2 regions of the Geminocystis sp. CENA526 genome follow, and region 2 is predicted to be linked to the other one. Evidence: predicted binding sites of a transcription regulator. Region 2 holds the regulator's gene; the other holds the start of a gene.
What was found. Region 2 encodes NtcA, which controls nitrogen genes in cyanobacteria. Its sites were predicted from a motif close to TTTGTANCNNNNGNTACAAA; they were not measured.
Positions count from the first base shown of each region.

Region 1: a site for NtcA is predicted at 2,482-2,501, ahead of ACN4EE_RS05245 (CmpA/NrtA family ABC transporter substrate-binding protein). Genes of this name have one in related genera too.

Region 1 is NZ_JBLZFY010000011.1:41,868-49,424, forward strand. It holds gene ACN4EE_RS05225 (RNA-guided endonuclease InsQ/TnpB family protein) at 1-999, opposite strand, end outside; tRNA gene ACN4EE_RS05230 (tRNA-Asn) at 1,173-1,244, opposite strand; gene ACN4EE_RS05235 (hypothetical protein) at 1,375-1,866, shown strand; gene ACN4EE_RS05240 (Rrf2 family transcriptional regulator) at 1,867-2,310, shown strand; gene ACN4EE_RS05245 (CmpA/NrtA family ABC transporter substrate-binding protein) at 2,580-3,878, shown strand; gene ntrB (nitrate ABC transporter permease) at 3,997-4,833, shown strand; gene ACN4EE_RS05255 (ABC transporter ATP-binding/substrate-binding protein) at 4,937-6,940, shown strand; gene ACN4EE_RS05260 (nitrate ABC transporter ATP-binding protein) at 7,152-7,557, shown strand, end outside.
Region 2 is NZ_JBLZFY010000008.1:2,283-9,839, reverse strand. It holds gene ACN4EE_RS04010 (hypothetical protein) at 1-4, shown strand, start outside; gene ACN4EE_RS04005 (ABC transporter permease) at 16-1,233, opposite strand; gene rodA (rod shape-determining protein RodA) at 1,310-2,563, opposite strand; gene ACN4EE_RS03995 (NblA/ycf18 family protein) at 2,807-2,974, opposite strand; gene fabI (enoyl-ACP reductase FabI) at 3,226-4,011, opposite strand; gene ntcA (global nitrogen regulator NtcA) at 4,168-4,845, shown strand; gene ACN4EE_RS03980 (ABC transporter permease) at 5,041-6,156, opposite strand; gene ACN4EE_RS03975 (slr1957 family protein) at 6,223-6,534, opposite strand; gene ACN4EE_RS03970 (phycobilisome rod-core linker polypeptide) at 6,737-7,486, opposite strand.

The sequences.
Region 1 (7,557 bases), on a different contig from region 2:
TCTTACATCTAGTGGTAAGCTACCTATTTTGTTTAAGCATACATGACAAGTTTTTGAACTTGGGAAAAATCTGTTCACTTCAATGTAAACTTTTCCTTCCTGTTCAGCCTTATATTTAAGCATAGTGCAGAATTGTCCCCAACCTACTTGTTGTATAGCTTTAGAAAGACAATAATTTTGCATCATACCTTTAACATTCAGATTCTCTACTGCAATCACTTGGTTTTCGTTTACTATCCTACGAGATAGTTTGTGCAGAAAATCCTCACGACAATTAGTGATTTTTTTATGAACTCTAGCAACTTTTAATCTTGACTTATTTCGGTTATTTGAACCTTTTTGTTTCCTAGATAACTGTTGCTGTTTTCTCTTTAAATTAGCTTCATGCTTTTTAAGTATTTTTGGGTTATCAAATTTACTACCATCACTTGTAATTGCAAAATGAGTTAAACCCAAATCAATCCCTATAGCTTTACCTTCAGAGTTTACTTCTGGTTTATCTTTACCATCATCCACTAAGATAGAAGCATAGTATTGATTACAGCAGTTTTTAGTAATAGTAACAGTCTTAATTGTTCCCTCAATAATACGATGAAATTTTGTATAAATTAAACCAATTTTAGGAACATTTAAACAGTCATTTTCTACCTTAACATTTGCAGGATATTGTAAAGATTGCTTACCATGCTTACATTTAAAATTAGGATATTTTGCTCTTTTCTCAAAGAAATTATTGAAAGCGACACCCAAATTCAAACAAACTTGTTGTAAACATTGAGAATAAGTTTCTGATAACCAAGCAGTGTCTTCCTGTTTCTTTAATTGAGGAAGTAACTTTTTGACATCATAACTAGATAATCCTTTACCTGTGGCTTTGTAAGTTTCATTGATCAAATTAAGAAAATGATTCCACACCCATCTGCAAGAGCCAAAAGCCTTAGCTAGAAGCACTTTTTGAGATGTATCTGGATAAATTCTCACTTTGACAACTTTAAGCATTTAGGACAAATTCTTTTTAATGTAATTTATGTTAACATGATAATATGATTTTATGCAATAAATCCAGACCGTGATTCATACTTCGACTACGCTAAAAAAATACTGACTAAGAAATTGAGCTTATCAAAACCTAGTCAGTTATTTTTTTATTCAGTAAAAATTACTATTTTAAACTCCCCGAGTAGGATTCGAACCTACGACCAATCGGTTAACAGCCGACCGCTCTACCACTGAGCTATCGAGGATTGCTCACATTAAATTATTATAGCGAAGGAGAAAAAAAAAAGCAAGGGGTTCACAAATTTTTTTTAAACAAGGTTATCAATATGGGCATTTTCGATCTATGCTGAATATAGCAAGTTTAGAGGTTGTACCATGTTAACGGATCATCGTTCCATATCCCTTTCTTATCTTTCTACTAATTTAGAGATTCTTGTGCATTTAGAAGCCATCGCTACATTATATCAAAGGGAAAATAATAGATTTCATTTAGTCTTAAATAATGTCGAGTTTAGTAAAATTACTGACGATACTAATTTTTATTTCCCCAAGGAAAACGAAGAAGAAAACGGCAAAAATTTAATTTGGTTGGAAATATCTCCTTTTCGGGTAATTATGACGCAACAAAACAAAAATGGTGTCAATTATCGTCATTATTGGGAAAGGGGTATCTATGGTAAAAGCCGTTATTGGTTGAATGAAAATGGAGAGAGTAATCAAGCAAAAGATAGTATCTACCTTCGCAATTTTACTCGCAATCTCACTTTTAAGGGAACTTCTACTCCTGAATCTTTACGCATTGAGTACGAGTTGTGGAGTAATCATCTTAATTTAGGTCATTATGTATTGCATCTTGAAGTTAACTAAATGAAGTTGACCAAAAAAGGTTATTATGCTGTAAAAGCCTTACTAGATATGAGTTTGCAAGGGGTCGATCGAGCTATATCCGTAAATTCGATCGCTACTCGCCAAAATTTACCTGCGCCGTATTTAGAGAAAATCTTAATTAAGATTCGCCATGCAGGTTTAATCAAGTCTATACGAGGAATGCAGGGAGGTTATATACTAGCTTTACCTCCAGAAGAAATTTCTTTAGGGGATATTTTAATCGCAGTGGGAGACAAAATTGATCCCCTATCACCCAATAGTTTAAATCAAGATTCGGCAGAAGATTGGGTGACAATGACTTTATGGAGTCGTTTAAATAAAAAGTTTAAAGAGGCTATTTTTAGTATTACTTTAGCGGATTTATATTATGATGCTCGTAGTCGTCAAGCATCTCAAGGTGAAGATAATAATTTCATTGTTTAACGGACAAGATCAGAACTTAGGCAATCATAACTAAATTATGTCAATCAAGTGCGACAGCGAAAGAATATCAAAACCTTGATTTTTCTTGTAAATGGATAATTTCAAAAGATTGTGGGAGTTTTGATGCACAAAAAGCATAGAAATAATGTGTTTTTTACAAATTTTTAAAATTTTGTGACGAAAAATACAAATTGAACCATAGTAAACCTTTTAAATATGTACATCAAACTTAACAAATATTAAAATAAATTAGGAACATCCGTTAATCTATGTCCCAAGTATCCAGAAGAAAATTCATTCTCACCGCAGGAGTTACCGCTTTAGGTAGTGCTATTTTACATGGTTGCACCACTGGAGGCAACGAACAACCCACCACTGAAACCCCTGTTACCACTCCCGTTAGTGGTGATGCCCCAGAAGTTACCTCCGCCAAGTTAGGTTTTATCGCTTTAACGGATTCTGCCCCCCTAATTATTGCTAAAGAAAAAGGATTTTTTGATAAATATGGCATGACTGGGGTAGAAGTATTAAAACAAGCATCTTGGCCTGTTACTAGAGATAATATCGAATTAGGTTCGGCTGGTGGTGGTATTGATGGAGCTCATATTCTTACCCCTATGCCTTATTTAATGACATTGGGTACAATTACCAAAAGTAATCAACCAGTACCTATGTATCTTTTGGCAAGATTAAACACCAATGGACAAGCTATTTCGATCGGTAATGCCTATAAAGAGGCAAATGTAGGACTTGATAGTTCTGTTATCAAAGACAAAATAAATAAGGATTCTAAATTTGCCATTACCTTCCCCGGTGGTACTCATGATTTATGGATGCGTTATTGGTTGGCGGCAGGAGGTATTAATCCCGATACCGATGTTTCTGTTATTCCCGTACCTCCTCCTCAAATGGTAGCGAATATGAAGGTAGGTAACATGGAGGCTTTTTGTGTGGGTGAACCTTGGAATGCTCAATTAATTAACCAAGATATTGGTTATAGTGCCTTAGTTACTGGTGAATTATGGAATGATCATCCTGAAAAAGCGTTTACCTTACGCAAGGATTGGGTGGACGCAAATCCCAAAGCGGCCAAAGCCTTATTAATGGCGGTTTTAGAAGCTCAAAGATGGTGTGATGATCCTAATAATGTGGAAGAAATGTGTCAAATTGTTTCTCAAGATAAATGGTTTAAAGTTCCCGTGGAGGATATTGTGGAACGATCGAAAGGTAATATCGACTTTGGTAATGGTAGAGTAGAGCAAAACTTCCCCTATGCCATGAAATTCTGGAGAGATAACGCTTCCTATCCTTTCAAGAGTCATGATTTATGGTTTTTAACGGAGGATATTCGTTGGGGCTATATTCCTGCGGATACCGATACAAAAGCACTGGTGGATCAAGTAAATCGTGAAGATTTGTGGAAAGAGGCGGCGAAAGCCATTGGCGTACCTGATGCGGAAATTCCCACCAGTACTTCTCGTGGTGTGGAAACTTTCTTTGATGGTGTGACATTTGATCCTGAAAATCCTCAAGCCTATTTAGATGGATTAAAAATCAAAAAAACTTAAAATAATTAACAATTAACAATTAACAATTAACAATTAAGGCTCAATGATAATGCTAAATTAATGAATTTTTTTCATTTATTAATTATTAACGATCGACTATTTATTATAAATTAAAATCATGATCTCAAGAACTCAAAAATCTTCAAAAAGTGCCAATATTTTAAGTAATATTTTTTATTCTCAAAACGCCCGACAAATTATTGCTCCCCTCGTTGCTTTATTCATATTATTAGCAATTTGGCAAATTTTATGTTCAGGAGAAAAACCAAATTTACCTTCTCCTATTACCGTAATTAAAGAAACATGGGATCCTTATATTATTAATCCCTTTTTTCATAATGGAGGTACAGATGTTGGCTTATTTTGGCAATTATTAGCTAGTTTACAAAGAGTCGCTATTGGCTTTTCTTTAGCCTCGATCGTGGGTATTGCATTAGGTATTTTAATCGGTGCAAATCGCCTAGTTTATCAAGCATTAGACCCTATTTTTCAGGTATTAAGAACCATTCCGCCTTTAGCATGGTTGCCCATATCCTTAGCGGCTTTAAGACAAGCTGATCCCTCCGCAATTTTTGTTATTTTTATCACCGCAATCTGGCCTATTATCATCAATACCACTGTGGGAGTGCAACAAATTCCTCAAGATTATAACAACGTTTCCAGAGTGCTTAAATTATCTAAAATTGAGTACTTTTTCAACATCTTATTTCCCTCCACAGTTCCTTATATTTTCACTGGTTTAAAAATCGGTATTGGTTTATCTTGGTTAGCGATTATTGCGGCAGAAATGTTAGTAGGTGGTGTAGGTATTGGCTTCTTTATTTGGGATGCTTATAACAGTTCACAAATGAGTCAAATTATTCTTGCTTTAATTTATGTTGGTTTAGTCGGTTTATTGTTAGATAGATTAGTTAGTTTTATTGCAACTTTAGTCGTTCCCTCAGAACAGAAATAGTTAAAAATGAACAATTAATAATGAACAATTAACAATGAATAATTATTGATTTTTATTGCTAACTCTTAACTCTTAATTCCTAATTCCTAATTATTTTAAAATAATGCAAAATTTTATTGAAATTGATCACGTTGATAAAATATTTCCTCTGGCAAATGGAGGAGAATATATCGCTTTACGCAACATTAATTTAAAAATCCAAAAAGGGGAATTTATCTCTTTAATTGGACATTCTGGTTGTGGTAAGTCCACTCTGCTTAATATGGTGGCAGGTTTATCTAATGCTACCCATGGGGGAGTTATTCTGGAGGGAAGGGAAATTACTGAACCGGGTCCCGATCGAATGGTAGTATTTCAAAATTATTCTTTGTTACCTTGGTTAACGGTACGTCAAAATATTGCTTTAGCAGTGAATCGGGTAATGAATCATTATCCCGTAGCCCAAAGAAAAGCCATTGTCGAAGAAAATATCTCGATCGTAGGCTTAAAACACGCCGCCAATAAAAAACCAGGGCAACTGTCAGGGGGGATGAAACAACGGGTTGCCATTGCCCGTGCTTTAGCGACAAAACCGAAAGTACTCCTTTTAGATGAACCTTTTGGAGCTTTGGATGCCCTCACTAGGGGAAATTTACAAGAAAGTTTGATGCGCATTGTCCAAGAAAACCACGTTACTTGTATCATGGTGACACACGATGTGGATGAAGCCTTGTTACTGTCCGATCGAGTCGTGATGTTAACCACAGGTCCAGAGGCTCATATTGGGCAAATATTAGAAGTACCGATCCCCCGTCCACGACAACGGTTAGAAGTGGTCAATCACCCTAGTTACTACGCTCTGCGTAACGAAATCGTTTACTTCCTCAACCAACAAAAACGATCGAAAAAAGTGGGAACAGTTATCCCTCAGAAAGAAGTTATTGCAGGTAACGGCTTAGAAAAAATTAACCTCGATCTTGGTTTTATCCCCTTAACCGACTGCGCCCCCTTAGTGGTAGCTAAAGAAAAAGGATTTTTCGCTAAACATGGACTAGAACAGGTGAACTTAGTCCGTGAACCTTCGTGGCAGGAGTTAGCAAGGGGTATTGCCGAAGGGCGTTTAGATGGGGCACAAATGGTGGCAGGAATGCCTTTGAGTATGACTTTAGGAGCAGGGGGTAAACCTTCTATTCCCATGATTACCTCCATGGTACTCAGTCGTAACGGTAACGCTATCACCCTAGCAAAACAGTTTCAAGAAATGGGAGTGACAAACCTTGAGGAATTGAAACAAGCCCTTGCACAAAGTCCTGATAAAGTCCATACCTTTGGGGTGGTACATCCAGCCTCTATGCACAATTTATTACTACGTTACTGGTTGGCTTCAGGGGGAATTGATCCCGATCGAGATGTCAGTTTAACAGTAATTCCTCCTGCTCAAATGGTGTCTAATCTCAAAGCAGGTAACATTGACGGTTACTGTGTGGGTGAACCCTGGAATACTCGATCGATCCTACAAGATTTAGGTTATGTCATTGCTACAGACTTAGATATTTGGGCAGGACATCCCGAAAAAGTATTAGGAGTTAAAGAAGAATGGGTAGAAAAACACCCCGAAACTCATATTGCTCTAGTTAAGGCTTTGATTGAGGCTTGTGAATATTGTGACGATAGACGTAACCGAGAAGAAATAGTCGAGTTATTAGCAAAAGAGCAGTATTTGAATATGTCTTCTGAGTATATCCGTCCCGGTTTTGTTGATCCTTATAATTTCGGTACAAAAACCGAGTTATTACTAAGGTTTAATCAATTCTCTGTGGATAATGCAAACTATCCTTCAAGGGTGGAGGCGTTATGGATTTTAACACAATTAGCTCGATGGGGTTATATACCCTTTCCTCGTAACTGGGTAGAAATTATCGAAAGAGTGCGCCGTCCAGACTTATTCGGGGAGGCTTGTCGTCAACTAGAACTATCGGATGCTGAACCCGATCGTCATAATTTACAACTGTTTGACAAAATGGTGTTTAATCCAGACGATCCCATTGGCTACCTAGAAAGATTTACCATTCGCCGTGATTATCAAGTATCAGAAATCTTAATTGATAACCTAGCAATGAATAATTAATAATGAACAATGAACAATGTTATTCTCCTTCAAAGATATTGAGTTCAATGTAATTTATTACACGGTGGGTTATTGATTAACGCCGAATATTATATATGCTCAATATACAAAACAACTTACATTATTTCGGAGATTGCTTCGTGCCTCGCAATGACATTTGGTTGATCATTTGCTAAACCTAAAACCCAACACTCAACACCTCATAGTTATTATGCAAAGTTTAATGAATACTGAAAATACTACCGCAACCTTAGAAAAAGCAGATTTTTTAACTATTCAAGATGTATCAAAAGTTTATCCTACCCCTAGCGGTGACTATACCGTTTTAGACGGAGTTAACCTCAACGTTAAAGAGGGTGAATTTGTTTGTGTTATTGGACACTCAGGCTGTGGTAAATCAACTCTTTTAAATATGATTTCGGGATTTAATCAACCCACTACTGGCACAGTAAAACTTAAAGATAAGATTATCGCAGAACCGGGACCCGATCGAATGATGGTATTTCAAAACTACTGTTTGTTACCTTGGAAAAATGTATGGGAAAACGTCTATTTAGCGGTTAACTCCGTTTTTCCCGACAAAAATAAACAGGAAAAAATTACCATTGTGGATGAAC
Region 2 (7,557 bases):
ATGATGTGTATTAAACTAGGCACTTCTTAAGGCGACAATGGGATCGAGTTTGGCGGCTTGTTGCGCTGGAACTACACCAAAAAACAAGCCAATACCTCCCGATACTCCCACGGCTAAAAGAATAGTAGTAGTGGAAACAGTAGTGGGTAAAGGTGACATCAGTGCGATCGAACTTAAAACCCCAATACCTAACATCGTGCCAAATATTCCTCCCGTAGCTGAAATAATAATAGCTTCGATTAAAAATTGAGAGAGTATATTACCCTCTGTTGCCCCTATGGCTTTTCTTAAACCAATTTCTTGGGTTCTTTCACTGACAGAGACTAACATAATATTCATTACCCCAATTCCTCCGACTAACAGAGAAATCCCTGCAATCGCACCTAACATAATAGTCAGTCCACTGGTGACAGTACCCACAATATTTAAAATATCCTTTTGGGTTTCCACTCGAAAATCATCTTCCCTGACTATTTTATGTCTCAAACGCAGTAAATTTTCAATCTGGAATCGGGCGGCGAATATATCTTGAGGGCTTCTGGCGGTGACAGAAATAAAACTCAACTCTAAACCGTAGTTAGAGGTTTTGCCCACAATTTGATTAGCCATAGTAGTGAGGGGGATGTATAAACTTTCATCCTGATTCGTGCCTAAAAACGAGCCTTTGGACTCCATAATGCCGATTACTTCAAAAGAAACGTTTTTGATTCTTAAACGCTTTCCTATGGGATTTTCCCCTAGAAAAAAATCTTCGACAATTTGTGAGCCTAAAACTACAACTCTATTATTGCGTCTCACATCTAAATCGGTGATAAATCTTCCTTGGGCAACATCAAAACTACGCACTGTTAAAAATTCGGGGGTTGTACCAATAATGGAGACGTTATTATTGCGATTACCATAGGTTACTAAAAGACGAGAGTTGATTTGAGGGGCTACTTCTGTAACGGTAGGTACTTGGGTGGCGATCGCCTCTGCATCTGATAACACAAGGGTTTTAGGAGTATCAAAAGTGGTACGGCGAGATTCTCGACTGCCAGGTACAACAAACAGTACATTAGCACCTAAAGACTCGAATTGTTCTTCTGCTAATTGTTGCGCAGCTTGACCTATTCCGATCATCGAAATAACGGAAGCGTTACCTATAATAATCCCTAACATGGTTAAGCTACTACGCATTTTATTTGCTAGTAGGGTTGTAATAGCCATTTTGATACTATCGGTAATTTTCATAAGTAGGGGTTGCTGAAAAAGTATTTTGGTGAGGGTAGGGAATAGGGAATAGGGAATAGGGAATAGAGAATGTGGGTTAAAAAATTCGATCGAAAGACAGAAAACGACGAGGTTTGGCTTTCTTGACTATTCTAGCGTTTGCGACTGCTTCCACTAAACCAAAGGCAATAAAGTTAGTTAATAAAGATGATCTACCATAACTAAGAAAAGGTAAAGGTATCCCCGTAATCGGTGCTAATCCCATAGTCATACCTAAATTTACGATGGTTTGAAAGGCAATCATCGCTAATACCCCGATAGCTAATAATGAACCAAAATTGTCTCTCGATCGAACGGCAATAACTACCAAGCGCCAACAGATTAACCAATAGACTGCTATAACAAAAAGACTACCAACTAAGCCAAATTGATCAGCAACGGCACTAAAGATAAAATCGGTATGTTGTTCGGGAACGAAGTTAAGATGAGTTTGAGTAGCCTCAAGAAAACCATTACCCCATATTCTACCAGAACCAATGGCAATTCTGGACTGTATTAAATGATAACCTCCACCGAGGGGATCTTTTTCTGGTTCTAAAAATAAAGTGATACGATCTTGTTGATAGGGTTGTAATAAATTCCATAAAATGCCCCCCATTTTTCCTGCACCATAATTGATGGTAAGGGTGACTAAAGCCCAAAGCGCCCTAATTTGTTGAGGAAAGGTAAACCATGCAATTAAAATCATGGCGGTAACGAAAATCAACCAAGCAGGTAATAATAAATTGAATAAAAATGCTGAGACGATGGGGGATAATATTAATAAAATCCAACCTAAGTTCATATTTGCCCAATAAAGCATCGTTAAGCTAACAGCACCAAATACAAGGGATGTGCCTAAATCGGGTTGAATTAAAGTCAATATCCAAGGTACAGATACCATTGCCATAACGGGGAGAAGGTTAATTAATTTTGAGCCGTCTCGATAATGTAATAGGGCGGATAGACTGACGATAAAACCTACTTTAGCAAATTCGGAGGGTTGGAAGTGAAAACCGCCTAAATTAATCCATCTTTGCGCACCATTAACGGTATCTCCCGCAAAAATGACAACTACTAACAGTATATTGGTTATGGCGTAGGTTATCCAATGAAATCGTAATAGTATTTCGTAGGGAAAATAGGATAAACCCATTAAAATAATAAAACCCACCACTGTCATAATTAGCTGTTGTTGCCAATCAGATATTTGCTCATAGCTTTGGGTACTATAAATAATTAAAGAACCAAAGGAGCTTAATCCCACTATTAAGCAGATTAAAAACCAATCTAAATTTCTGGTATTATTCACGTTCGATCGAGATCATTAAAACTTCATTGTTGATAGTCTAGCTTAATAATTGTCCTTTCGTGGTTAGATTAGTTCGATCGAGCTTAAACATTTTAGACATAATGTAGCGACAATAAAAAAATTCAGTAAAAGACGTTGTTGAGATAAAAAATAAAAGACATAGAATTTAGATAACAGTTAACAAAGAATCTCATTGCCGAGAAATACAATGATTATCAAATTTACAACAACGTCTAGGGAATTTTACACATTTTTGAATAATTGTTTCATTAAGTTATCTTTCACCATCATCTGACGAAATACCTCAATTAAATATTCTTGGGCTTGTTCTTGACTTAACTTTTTAACTTGATCTTTGAGAACTTCCAACTTAAATTGTTGTTCCAAACTCAGTTTAGTAGGTGTTTCCATTAGTTTTACTCCTCAATTAATTCATTAGATATAAATAACCTAACATAAGGATATTAAAACCGCAACTTTGTCAAGCAATCTGTCTAAATTGTTACTTTTTTTAACATTTTTAAAAAGTACGGTTGTCTCAAAGTACTTCAGATAGGTTTAAACCCAATATTTATTAGAAATCAGAAATCTATATAAAAATCTTCATTCTTCATTCTTCATTCTTCATTCTTCATTCTTCATTCTTCATTCTTCATTCCTAATTACCCTTGAGTCATGCCCATTATTTCGTAACCTGCATCAACATAAATAATTTGTCCAGTAATACCACTAGCTAAATCACTGCACAAAAAGGCGGCGGTGTTGCCTACTTCGATTTGAGTTACGGTACGTTTTAAGGGGGCAACGGCTTCCACATGGTGAATCATGTCTAAAATACCCCCAACGGCTGAAGATGCAAGGGTGCGGATGGGACCCGCCGAAATAGCATTTACCCTTACATTTTGACTACCTAATTCGGAGGCTAAATAACGCACACTCATTTCTAAGGCTGATTTAGCAATACCCATAACGTTATAGTTGGGAATGACTTTTACTCCTCCTAAATAGCTTAAGGTGACAATACTTCCTCCCGATGCCATCATGGGTTTAGCTGATTGTACTAAACGAGTGAGAGAATAGGCACTAATATCGAGGGCTGTTTTAAAACCATCACGGGAAGTGTTGCTAAAATCTCCTGCTAAATCGTCTTTTTGAGCAAAGGCTAAACAATGGATTAAAATATCGATATGTCCCCATTTTTCTTTAATTTGGGCAAAGGTTTCATCTATTTGAGCATCATCTTGTACGTTACAGGGTAAAAAAACGCTAGGGTTTAAAGGGGCAACTAATTCTCCTACTTTTTTCTCAAATCTCCCTTTTTCATCGGGCAGGTAGGTGACACCAATATTTGCCCCTGCTTTATGTAGCTGTTGAGCAATACCCCATGCGATCGATTTATTATTAGCAATACCAGTTACAAGGGCATTTTTTCCTTTTAAATCTAACATATTCTTGATTTTTTCTTTAATTTTCTGTAATATCTGACAATAATTGATTAAACTAATTACGTTATAGATAGTTATCTAGTTTACAATTACTTATCTTCTTATAAAAAGTGTCCTTTATTCGATCGAACATTAAATATTATTAAGTAACTATCCCCTATGCAATCAATCTTAAATCAAGAACAACCTTTAGCCTCTGTATTTCGTCAAATTGGAGCTGGAATTTATACTCCTGTAGTGGAAAGATTTGAACGTGGTAAGACAATTTTTTTTCCCGGAGATCCAGCAGAAAGGGTATATTTTTTAATGAAGGGTGCTGTCAAATTGTCACGGGTGTATGAAGCAGGAGAGGAAATAACAGTAGCTTTATTGAGAGAAAATAGTGTTTTTGGGGTTTTGTCTTTGGTAACAGGGCAAAAGTCCGATCGATTCTATCATGCGGTGGCTTTCACTCCTGTAGAATTATTATCAGCCCCTATTGAGCATTTTCAACGAGCGTTAAGAGATAATCCTGAACTATCACGACTTATGTTACAAGGATTGTCTTCTCGAATTTTACAAACAGAATTAATGATTGAAACCCTTGCCCATCGTGACATGGCTTCTCGTTTAGTTAGTTTCCTGTTGATACTATGTCGAGATTTTGGGATTCCTAGCCTTAATGGTGTTACGATCGATCTCAAACTATCCCATCAGGCTATTGCCGAAGCCATTGGTTCAACACGGGTGACGGTAACAAGATTACTAGGAGAATTAAGACAAGACGGCTTGATTTCTATTACCAAGAAAAAAATTACAGTCCATAATCCAGTCGCATTAAGTCAACAATTTGCTTAAAAATTGAGTAATAAGTAGGGTTTGCTCAAAAAGTGTTTTAGTTAGGGGGTGCACAAAAAGTATTTTGATGAGGGTAAGTATCAGGTGTCAGGTGTCAGGTGTCAGGTTAAAGAATGAAAAATCAAGATTTTGAATCTAATCATTAGCTTTAGACTATATTTATTATTACGATTTAGTTTCAAGAACCCTTAATTCTTAATTCCTAATGCTTTTGGGATCGAGTGCATCCCTTAATCCATCCCCTAATAAATTAAAAGATAGTACCGTTAAAATAATTAAAATAGCAGGAGGAAAAATTAGCCAAGGTTGTAAAACTAATACCGAAGCATTGGAGGCTAATGACAGTAAATTACCCCAACTGGGATCGGGTTGTTGAATGCCTAAACCAATCAAACTTAATACAGATTCTGCCACGATAAAACTAGGAATGGAAAGAGTGGCAGAAATGACTATATAAGTCGCTGTTTGCGGTAAAATATGCTTGATAATAATATAGAAAGAATTTGCCCCGATCGATCTAGCAGACTGCACAAATTCTTGTTCTTTGAGGGTTAAAACTTGCCCCCTAATAACTCTAGCTAAACCCGACCAACCGATAAAAGAAGTAATTAAAATAATTAACATAAATCTCTGCGCACTGCTCAAACTCGGCGGTAAAACGGCGGCTAATGCTACTAATAAATAAATACCCGGTATGGTCATCAAAACTTCCACCAGTCGCATTAAAATATTGTCTAAAATGCCTCCAAAATAACCTGCAATGCCTCCAATTATCATGCCGAGGGGAAAAGAAATTAAAATGCCAATTAAGCCAATAAAAAGGCTAATTCTTCCGCCAAATAATATTCTACTAAATTGATCTCTACCCTGTTCATCTGTGCCTAAAAGATTAATTTTTCCTTCTCCTAAAGTACCGAATAAACGTCTTTGCAGAGTAAAACCTGAGAAGATTTCTACCTCGTCAAAGGTGGGGGGTAAAGGTAATTTTATTTGTAAAAATTGATAGGGTTCACCCTTAACAAATAAACGAATGGGAGAAGGTTTTGTGTAGTCTATTTCTAAGGTTCGATCGCCCGTGTTTATATCGGTTCGTCCTTGAGTAGTAGGATATACATGAAGTCCGATAAATTGTTTATCTTGATTACGCCAATAAATAGTAGTTGGTGGCAATAAAGAACCATTTTCCTGAGCAGAATAGGGATTATAGGGGGCAATAAAATCCGCACCTAATACCATAGCATAAAAAAATACAAGAATGATAAACCCTGATTTTGCCAAAGGATTATTTTTTAGTTTTCGCCACCAATTCATGAAGAATGAAGAATTAAGAATGAAGAATTAAGAATGAAGAATTAAAAATTATGCACTATTCACTATTCACTCTACTTCAAAATGTCCCACCACGATCGAACAAAAAGCAAAAGCAAACACTAAAGGCATAGGACAATTGAGAAAATAAGTTAAAAGTATTGCCGTTAAAGTAATTATAATAGCACTTCCCAACCAAATTTTTTCCTGTGGAGAAAAGCCTTTTTCAGCTTTGATTTCAATTAAAGTTTCTTTAGGAATGGGCAAAGGTATAACCCCATGAGGAGGAAAAGCCCAATAATCACGGCGTTCTACAAACAGATCAGTCCAACCGTTTTTATTACACCATTCTTTAATCCAGTCGTCGGAAAAATGTTTCATTACCCTTTATGAAATTTGATTCTTACTTTTTCAGATTATCAAATGTTTTAAAAAGGGTTTTATTTTGTTTATTAAATTTAATATTTAAGAAATTTTTTTGAGTATAAATACTCAGATGGGAACTAGAAATTAGGAACAAGAAATCATCTCTTCCTAATTATTCATTCCTCAATTTCTGATCAACTATCAACTTTAAATCAACTTAACGGCGGTAAGGAACTTTATCTAAACTGATATTTCCTGCCGAAACACGGGGAGTGGGAGCTGGTTTAGCATTAATGCTACGAGCCATATTGAGGTATAAAGAAGGATCTCCTGCTTTTGCCTGTTTTTCTTGAGGTACGAAACGGCGTACTTGATTTTGCCAGATAATTTGAGGGAATCCGAGAACGCCACGATAGTAAGCATCGTAACGAGGAGAAGAAATATTAAAGGGTCTTTCTCCTAATTCCCGGGAAGGTAAATTACGACGGCGTTGGTAAGGTACGATGTCATAACCAAAGTTTTCTAAGTATTCATCGGAGTTTAATAACTCATCAATGAAGCCTTTAATCCCTTTATTTACTACCACGATCGACCAAGCAATTTTTTCTCTTTCGCTGTAAGGCTCACGACCCAATACTTTTTGAATACAGTGCTGTACAAAGCGATAGTTACTATTTTTATCGTAAAAACTACTTTTAAAAGTTTCGGATAATAATAAACCACGAATAAAATCACGCACGGTAATTTGTTTATTGCGTAATTGAGATTCTAAGGCGATTTCACGATCGGATTTGAAAGCATGGAAAAAGATTTGACGATAAGCCGCTTCGATCAATACATCCATATCAGATGGACTATAAAGACTTTCAGCATTATAAACTCTGGGTTGTTCGTCTCCGCCTACTTCAAAGCCTTCTACACGAGTGTTTTGAGAATTAGGGGCGTAATTTAAAAGAGGAATAGCCAATGTTAAGACCTCCGTATCTTAAGATTATCTTAAATGTTTTTTTCTACAATCATTAGCATAATCGACAAGGG